Regions from separate parts of the Rhizobium sp. WSM1328 genome, predicted to be linked through region 4. Evidence: riboswitches for the same ligand, from Rfam matches in the RefSeq annotation. Region 4 holds a riboswitch; each other region holds the start of a gene.
What was found. Region 4 has a riboswitch for cobalamin ahead of AC2444_RS17525 (CbtB domain-containing protein). Riboswitches for the same ligand answer to the same signal wherever they lie in the genome.

Region 1 (2,195 bases), 360 kb from region 4:
GCTGGACCTCTTGTCGCCGCCCGCCGCCCGCGAGCGCGGGACGCTCAGTGCTGAACAGGATGCACGCATCTCGGCGTTGAACGACGAGGGCAACAGCGTGTCGGTGCTGCTCGTCAACGGTGTTGTGGCCGGCCTTATCGCCATGCGCGACGAGCCGCGTCAGGATGCCGAGGCCGGGCTCGCTGCCCTCAAATCAGCAGGCGTCAAGGCTATCATGCTGACCGGCGACAACAAGCGGACGGCAGCAGCCGTTGCCGGCATGCTCGGCATCGACTGGCGCGGCGAGATGATGCCGGAGGACAAGCAGCGGGTCGTCGGCGAATTGAAGCGCCAAGGCTTCATCGTCGCCAAGATCGGCGACGGCATCAACGATGCTCCGGCGCTGGCCGCTGCCGATATCGGTATCGCTATGGGCGGCGGCACCGATGTGGCGCTGGAGACGGCGGATGCCGCCGTGCTGCACGGACGCGTTGGCGACGTGGCGCGGATGATCGAACTTTCCAAACTCACGATGCGCAACATCCTGCAGAATATCACCATCGCACTCGGGCTAAAGGCGGTGTTTCTGGTGACGACGATCGCCGGCATTACCGGGCTCTGGCCAGCGATCCTCGCCGATACCGGCGCCACCGTGCTGGTGACGATCAACGCGCTCAGGCTGCTTCGAATAAAAATATGAATGTCGTTTCGGGGAGCCGGCTTCTGCCGGCTCTTTTCTGACGGGTTCTCCACAGCGCTTTTCCGTTAACGCTTCGTTATCCACATCATACACAGTCACGGCGATTCGCTGCCGCCATTGCTGCGCTGCCACAACAACTTGTTGACGTCATCAGCGATTCGCGTACCATATCTAGTGTTCGAGGTTCCGTCGATTCGTGAGGATCGGCGGCTAAGACGGGAATACGGTGCGTTTCGCCATCATGGCGCGGCAATGCCGGAGCTGCCCCCGCAACTGTAAGCGGCGAGCAACTGTCCGATTTCAGGTCACTGGAGCATGATGCTCCGGGAAGGCTGGGGCAGGGTGCTTTGACCCGTGAGCCAGGAGACCTGCCTCGAACGAAACGTCCACGGGCGGGGTGTCCGGAAGGTCGCGTTGCATGGCTGCGGGGAATCTCCGCATCGCGTTTCGCAGGCCCGAGCCTCCGCCCCCGAAACCTTCGCATTGAGCCACTTCGGGGTGAAGTCATGTCAGTATCTCAGTTCAGGCCGCCACCCGCTAGAGGTAGAGGGCGGATCACGCCCAGCGGCTGAACGAGCCGCATCGCTGCAAAATACAGAGTGTTTTCGACGGATATCGCGAGATTTCCGATCGATGTCCTGCGTCCCAATCGCGTCGTCACGAGGAATATCATGACCATCACCGTCTACAGCAAGCCTGCCTGCGTCCAATGCACTGCCACCTACCGCGCCCTCGACCGGTTGGGCGTCGATTATGACATCGTCGATATTTCGCAGAATGCCGAAGCGCTCGATCGGGTCCGCAGCCTCGGCTACATGCAGGCGCCCGTCGTCATCGCCGGCGAGCAGCATTGGGCCGGCTTCCGTCCCGACATGATCAGCGCACTTTCCTGAGGAAAGGCGATGGCTCTGATCGTCTATTATTCCAGCCGGTCCGAGAACACCCATCGGTTCGTCGCCAAGCTCGGACTGCGCGCGGCGCGCATTCCGCCAAATGGCGCAGACGCGTTCCATATCCGCGAACCCTTCGTGCTGATCGTGCCGACCTATAGCGGCGACGGCGGCAAGGGCGCCGTTCCCAAGCAGGTGATCCGTTTCCTCAACGATACGGAAAACCGAGGACACATCCGCGGCGTGATTGCCGCGGGCAACAGCAATTTCGGCGAAACATACGGGCTCGCCGGCGACGTGATCTCAAAGAAGTGCCAGGTGCCTTACCTCTACAGGTTCGAACTGCTGGGCACAGAAGCGGATGTCGCCAACGTCAAACACGGAATGGAACGGTTTTGGACACGGGAATTCTCGAACGCCCTTTGAAAGCAGCGGAAACGCTCGACTACCACGCGCTGAATGCGATGCTGAACCTCTATGACGATCAGGGGCGGATCCAGCTCGACAAGGATCGAATGGCGGCCAAGCAGTATTTCCTGCAGCATGTGAACCAGAACACGGTGTTCTTTCACAATCTCCGGGAAAAGCTCGATTACCTCGTGACCGAGGGCTATTACGAGCAGGAG
Region 2 (2,195 bases), 1.3 Mb from region 4:
GCTCTGCGATCGCGTAGCCGATGCCGCGCGCACCGCCTGTGATTACGATGATGCGTTCCTTCAAGTCGATCATGTTCATTGGGCCGTTATCCTCCGATTGAGCCGCCGATAGCCGAATATCCAATTCCGGGACTTCGCCTTCAGCGTATCGATATGACGGTCAGGAATAAAGACATCTCAGCCTCGCACGGCGTCGGCGATACCGGTTTGCTCACCTTGACTGTCAATGGCGTGACTGTGCGATTGAGGCGATGCTCCACCGCACTGCCCTAGGCGTTCAGTCCCCATCCATCATGAAAGACGAGTTCCTCGAGCGGTAGCCGCTGCCGCCAGCCTTTGACGGAGAGTTCCGGCTCGTCATAGAGCCGGTCGACGAAACCGGCACAGAGCCAGGCGACCACCTCGATATGCTCGGGTATGCCGAGAATGCTCTTCAGATCGCCTTCGCGAAAAATGCTGACCCAACCGATTCCGACCCCTTCCGCCCGCGCCGCAAGCCAGAGATTCTGGATGGCGCAGACGGTCGAGTATGAATCCATCTTCGGATTGTGCGTGCGTCCCAGCACCACGCTACCGCTACGCGTGGGATCGCAGGTCACGCATATGCCGAGCGGCGCCTCCACGATGCCTTCGAGCTTGAGGGCGCGGTAGGCCTGCCGCCGCTCGCCGGCAAACATCAGCGCCGCCTCGTCGTTGGCGCTCGCAAAGGCGTCCCGGACGCGCGCCCGCACAGCGGCACTTTTCACCAGGATGAAATTCCACGGCTGCATGAAGCCGACGGAGGGTGCGTGATGGGCGGCCGTCAGCAGCCGCTGCACAACATCATCAGGCAAAGGATCGGCCAGGAACTGGCTGCGAACGTCGCGCCGCGTCTTGATCGCGTGATAGACGGCCTCGCGTTCGGCCAAGGAAAAACCGGACGCCGCCGAAAGGGCATCCTCATCAAAGGGTCGCATCGTCAAATCCCCAACAACGCAACCGCCCCGCCGTCCGCGCGGATCGGTCTATCTAGCCAGGCCGGTCTTCTGACTCGGCGTCATCCGTCTGCCGCAACCTTCCCGGCAAAAGCCAGTGGCGTGATGAAGCGGCAGGCGTCGGCCTTACAGCGTTGGGCACGTTCCGGCCTTGCACCGGATTCCCGATTCTCCCGCCTTACCGACGGGCACCTGACGGCGCATCTATTTCAGGAAAGCGCGGCGGCGGCAAGCCGCGAGCCGATGTGGCGTTGAAGCCGCGTTCAGTTGGCAGAGGCGCGATGTTCCCTGAACGCCGCAGCCAGGGTTCTGAGCGCCGAGCGCGATCTTGCATCCGTTAGTGTCGAATGCAGGACGATCTCCGACGAGGGCAGCGGCGGCAGGCTGAAGCGCTGACTCACTTCCATCGAGCCCACCGGCGCGAGACGGTGGGAGAATGCCGCGACCGCAAGCCCAGCCGACACCGCCGCCGTCATCACCAGCGAGCCCCCGCCCAGGAAAACCTCGTTCCAGGCGATTCCTGCACCATCGAGCGCGTGGGTAGCGATGTTGTGGACGCCACAAGATGGCGACAGTGCAGCAAGACGCAGCGGCTCACCGCGGCGATACTCGAACTGCGGTGCCGCGAACCACCCGAAATGCTCCGGCCCAAGCACCTCACCGTCACGCCGGTCCTCTTCCCGGCGAATGATCGCCGCATCCAGCTCACCGCGATCGAATGCATCGAGCAACACTCGAGAATTGTCGAGCCGCACCTCGATCGTCAGCCCTGGATCGTGAGCGCTGAGACGCGCCAGAATCGTCGGAACCTCCGGCCCCGCCACATGCGCGGCGATGCCGAGCGTGAAGTGCCGGCTTGTCGAGGAAAGGGCTGCGACCGCACGATCATGGGCGCCGATGAAATCCCGCGCGGATTGAAGAAAGACCGCGCCCTGCGCCGATAGGCGCACCAAGCGCGGGGTCCGCTCGATCAGCCTGTGGCCGAGACGCTCCTCCAGCCGCTTCAACTTGACGCTGATTGCCGCCTGAGTGCTGCCTAACGCCTCGGCGGCGCGGGTGAAGCTCTGCAGCTCGGCAATGGTCACGAACGCCCGCACCGCATCCACATCGAGCATTGTTATAGCAACCATCCAAAATTGTTGTTTCTGAAATAGAAAATCATCCAATTCAGTTATGGTCAAGCGCCGACTATGGTGGCTCGAACCGGCAGCGCCCCGATTT
Region 3 (2,195 bases), 1.1 Mb from region 4:
GCCTCGATCATGACAGGCTTGCGGGCGGTGCGGGAGGCGACCTCGTCACGCACCCTGATAAGGCCGGCAGCATCGATCAGGTCGGTCTTGTTGAGCACGATGAGGTCGGCGCAGGTGAGTTGGTCCTCGAACAGCTCCTCGATCGGGCTTTCGTGATCGAGCGATTCATCCTCGGCACGGCGCGCATCGACGGCATCATGGTCGTCGGCGAAACGGCCGGCGGCAACCGCAGCGCTGTCGACCACCGTGATGACGCCGTCGACGGTCACCTGCGTGCGGATGTCGGGCCAGTTGAAGGCGGCGACCAGCGGCTGCGGCAGGGCAAGCCCCGAAGTCTCGATGACGATATGGTCAGGACGCTGTTCGCGCTCGAGCAGCTTGGTCATCGTCGGAATGAAGTCATCGGCGACGGTGCAGCAGATGCAGCCATTGGTCAGCTCGATGATATCGTCCTCGGTGCAATTCTCCGCACCGCAGCCCTTCAGCACATCGCCGTCAACGCCGAGATCGCCGAATTCGTTGATGATCAACGCAATCTTCTTGCCGCCGGCATTGGTGAGCAGGTTGCGGATCATCGTCGTCTTGCCGGCGCCGAGAAAGCCGGTGATGACGGTTGCGGGGATCTTCTGCTGGTTCATGGACTTAACCCTTCATTTTCAGCGGCAGGCCTGCCGCGATGAAATAGACTTCGGCGGCCTTCGCCGCGATCGATTGGTGCAGCCGGCCGGCATGATCGCGAAAATCCCGCGCCATGCGATTGTCGGGCACGATGCCGAGACCGACCTCATTGGAAACGAAAACGAGCCGCGCTTTCGCGGCGGGCAGGAAATCGGCAAGGGCGGCGAATTCCGCCGCCATGTTCCGCTCCTCCATCATCAGATTGGTGATCCAGAGCGTCAGACAGTCGATCAGCACGATGCGCCCCGGTCCGTCGATGGCGGTGAGCTTGCCGACAAGATCGAGCGGCTCCTCATGCGTCGTCCAGGACGGACCGCGGTCGACCTTGTGTTGGGCGATGCGCGCCTGCATCTCCTCGTCCCATGCGCGGCCGGTCGCAAGGTAATGGCGGTCGAGTCCGGCGGCCGTCACGAGGTCTTCGGCGAAACGGGATTTGCCGGAGCGTACGCCGCCGAGGATGAAGGTGGCAGTCATGCTCAAACGCCCCTCAGGGAGAGTGCGTAGCCGTGGCTTGTTCCGAGTGCACCTTTCTCGGCTACTGAGGGTGTGACACCCCCCTCTGTCCTGCCGGACATCTCACCCACAAGGGGGGAGATTAAATCGCCGAGAGCTTTTCTCCAAACAATTGATGTAGGGCGACGGTCGTGCTGCTTGCCGATCTCCCTCCTTGTGGGGGAGATGTCCGGCAGGACAGAGGGGGGGACCCAGCATTCGACATAAACGGCCGAAAGCACACCTCTTGCAGCACTGCTTGGAGGCGTCGCGCGCCCTGCACCAGGCCGCGCCGAATTCAATCGTTCAGCCAAGACAACCTCCGTGCTGGCAACGGGCATAGTGCCCAGGTGTGGGCTTCTCGCCCGGCCGCATGGCAGGTCTCCTGGCTCGCGGTTATCGGCCGCGATCGGGGCGGACCGGAAACCGGTCGCCCTGATCGTGCCAGCGGATCATCCTCGCCTTCCCGGCTGCATCAGTGAAAAGGTGGACGATTCGTAGACTTGAGAGGCGTCCGACCCCGGTTGATCACCATGCATATCCAGTGGCTTTTCCGGCATGTCGCCCATCCCGCCCGCTTGCATGATTGCAAGCCGCCGGCCGGAAGGGCTTAGTGCCGGATGGAAGACCCTGACCGCTCTACAGTCGCGGGGTCGGCTGTGATGAAGGCGCCCGGCTTGGGTCCGCCCCGTCACATTCCCTTTTCATCCGGAAGGGCGCAACACCGATCCGGAACCATCCGTTATGTCAGGATGGTCAGTCGACCATCCGTTATCGGGATGGTTAGGCAAGCGCAGGGGTGAAGTCAACCGGCCTTCACGGCTAGGGAATAGCCGGCCGGTTGGAGCGCCCACGCCAACACGACTTACTCTACCTAAAATATCGTCTTTTATCAGAGACTTACGTGATAAATATTTATCCCGCGCTCCGGCTTTTCGCCGCAATTGCGTCGCAAGCGGAGTGCCCGACCATCTCCGCCCTTGACCGGGCCTCTCCCCGCCTAGTTGTCTAGCCATGCTTATGAA
Region 4 (2,195 bases):
ATGCGGGAAAAGAACGAAGGCGAGCGTGCTAATGCATCGCTCGCCCTTTCTCGTGCTTCAGGCGGTGACGATCAGCAGCGGAACGCTGAAGATGAGACCGACCAGAACCGTGACTGTGGCGACACGCATAAAACGCAGGCGTCGCGTGCGCTCGCCACTCCAATCATATGTCATTCTTCCATCTCCTTGGGACAAGGAAGTAGTCCCCGCAAAGCCGGGTTCAACATAGATGACGCGATTTGCTTGTGCAAAGCTGGATAAGATCAGCAGTCTCTAATGCTGGAAGCGCAGAGACCAGCGCTGTCCGTTGCTGGTCATGCGGATGACGGAAAGCGGCTCGACGTCGCTCAGCCAGAAGGAGGAGAGCGGCGCCTGCAGTACATGCACGATCGCTGCCCGGATGACGGCCGCGTGGCTAACGGCGATCACATGGCCGCCGAGGCTCGATTGCTCATCCATCCAGCCGGCGATGCGCGTGCGCAGATCAACAAGGCTCTCGCCGCCATGCGGGGCCCCTTCCGGATCGCTCATCCAGCCCATGAGGTTTTCCGGCTCTTCGGTCCCGATCGTCGTGATCGACCTGCCGGCCCAGCGGCCATGGTCGCAGTCGCGAAGTGCGAGGTCTATGCGGGCTTCGAGGCGGAGCGCTTCCGCGGTCTGGCGGGCACGCAAAGCCGGGCTCATGGCAATTCGATCGGCGCGGGGCGGGGGGATCATCCTGCCGGCCTCCTCCACTGCCTTATCCTCGAGCGGTTCGTCGAGCGGGAACAGGGCCTTGCGGCTTGCTGCCGTCGCGCCGTGGCAGATCCAGGTGAGGCGCGTGTTCACGGTCGTTCTTGTCTCCCGGAATGCGGCGACAGCGTCCTTCGCCGGCTTGTGAAGTTTCGTTGACAGTCTCTTCGGCGTGCAGATATAACCGTGCAGTTGCGGGTTTGGAAGCCGGTGTAAGTCCGGCGCGGTCGCGCCACTGTGACCAGCGTGTCGAAAGCTCTTCGCGCTGGAAGTCAGACCCTACTGCACAAGCACTCTTTCGACTGAACGCGTCATTCCCGGAGGAATACATGTCTGACACCACTTTCGCGCCCGTTGCGGTACCGGCGCCGATCCCTGTAGGCGAGATCCTGCCCTGGGCGATCTTCGGCGGCCTGCTGATGCTCATCGTCCTCTATTTCGTCGGCACCGAGGAAGGCGCAATGGCGCTGTTCAACGGCATGTATGTGCACGAATTCGTGCATGACGGCCGCCATCTCCTCGGCTTTCCCTGCCACTAAAGCGCGTCGCGATCTTTCAGATTCGCTCATCGCGCTATAGGTTTTTGTTTTACGCATGTCTTTATCGCAAAACCGCGGCACACTTTTGCGCGACGTGCCTTAAGGGAGTTCCGGACATGGTTGGAAACCTCTTGCTTCGCGGCATGCTCGCGGGCCTGATTGCTGGCATCCTGGTTTTCGCTTTCGCCCATACGTTCGGCGAGCCGCTGGTCGATGCGGCGATCGCCTTCGAGGAGGCGAGCGCCCAGGCGGCCGGCGAAGCTGCCGAACCCGAAATCGTCAGCCGCGCCACACAGGCCGGTCTCGGCCTTTTCACCGGCGTCATGGCCTACAGCGCCGCCGTCGGCGGGCTCTTCGCGCTCGCTTTCGCTTTCGTGCACGGCCGCTTCAGCAGCCTTTCGCCGCGCGGCACCTCGGCCGTCATCGCCATTGCCGCCTTCGTGGCGGTCGTCCTCGTTCCCGGGATCAAGTATCCGGCCAACCCGCCGGCAGTCGGCAATCCCGATACGATCGGCGCCAGGACCGAGCTGTTCTTCCTGATGATCGTCGTCTCGCTTGCGGCGCTGATTGCCGCAGTGGCGCTGTCGCGCCGCCTGTCCGAGCGTTTCGGTCTCTGGAACGGCGCGATCATCGCCGGCATCGCCTATCTCGTCTTCATCGGCGTGGTGCTCTATCTGCTGCCGCCGATCAACGAGGTGCCGGAGAACTTCTCGGCGATGGTGCTCTGGCGTTTCCGCACCACTTCGCTCGGAATGCATGTGATCCTCTGGGCAACGCTCGGCCTCGGCTTCGGAGCGCTGGCGGAAAAGCGGCTTGCGGTCGGGGGCGGGGAACGCGGCCGGCCGGCCACGGCATTGCACTGAACGCATCGAAGGACGCCGCTTTGCCGGCGCCCTGAACTTTTCGGGCGAGTATGAAAAACGA

Region 1: linked by a shared signal. The riboswitch ahead of nrdH (glutaredoxin-like protein NrdH) and the one ahead of AC2444_RS17525 (CbtB domain-containing protein) in region 4 are both predicted to bind cobalamin.
Region 2: linked by a shared signal. The riboswitch ahead of bluB (5,6-dimethylbenzimidazole synthase) and the one ahead of AC2444_RS17525 (CbtB domain-containing protein) in region 4 are both predicted to bind cobalamin.
Region 3: linked by a shared signal. The riboswitch ahead of cobU (bifunctional adenosylcobinamide kinase/adenosylcobinamide-phosphate guanylyltransferase) and the one ahead of AC2444_RS17525 (CbtB domain-containing protein) in region 4 are both predicted to bind cobalamin.

What each region holds. Positions count from the first base shown of each region.
Region 1 is NZ_CM172788.1:3,839,819-3,842,013, reverse strand. Features, by position in the region: gene AC2444_RS19170 (heavy metal translocating P-type ATPase) at 1-679, shown strand, start outside; cobalamin riboswitch at 844-1,069, shown strand; gene nrdH (glutaredoxin-like protein NrdH) at 1,351-1,572, shown strand; gene nrdI (class Ib ribonucleoside-diphosphate reductase assembly flavoprotein NrdI) at 1,582-1,995, shown strand; gene nrdE (class 1b ribonucleoside-diphosphate reductase subunit alpha) at 2,034-2,195, shown strand, end outside.
Region 2 is NZ_CM172788.1:2,199,548-2,201,742, forward strand. Features, by position in the region: gene AC2444_RS11195 (SDR family NAD(P)-dependent oxidoreductase) at 1-79, opposite strand, end outside; gene bluB (5,6-dimethylbenzimidazole synthase) at 270-956, opposite strand; cobalamin riboswitch at 999-1,185, opposite strand; gene AC2444_RS11205 (LysR family transcriptional regulator) at 1,238-2,095, opposite strand.
Region 3 is NZ_CM172788.1:2,364,240-2,366,434, forward strand. Features, by position in the region: gene cobW (cobalamin biosynthesis protein CobW) at 1-638, opposite strand, end outside; gene cobU (bifunctional adenosylcobinamide kinase/adenosylcobinamide-phosphate guanylyltransferase) at 643-1,152, opposite strand; cobalamin riboswitch at 1,529-1,925, opposite strand; gene AC2444_RS12025 (chloride channel protein) at 2,185-2,195, shown strand, end outside.
Region 4 is NZ_CM172788.1:3,484,343-3,486,537, reverse strand. Features, by position in the region: gene AC2444_RS17530 (histidine phosphatase family protein) at 274-828, opposite strand; adenosylcobalamin (AdoCbl) riboswitch at 906-1,060, shown strand; gene AC2444_RS17525 (CbtB domain-containing protein) at 1,062-1,271, shown strand; gene AC2444_RS17520 (CbtA family protein) at 1,388-2,134, shown strand; gene AC2444_RS17515 (hypothetical protein) at 2,185-2,195, shown strand, end outside.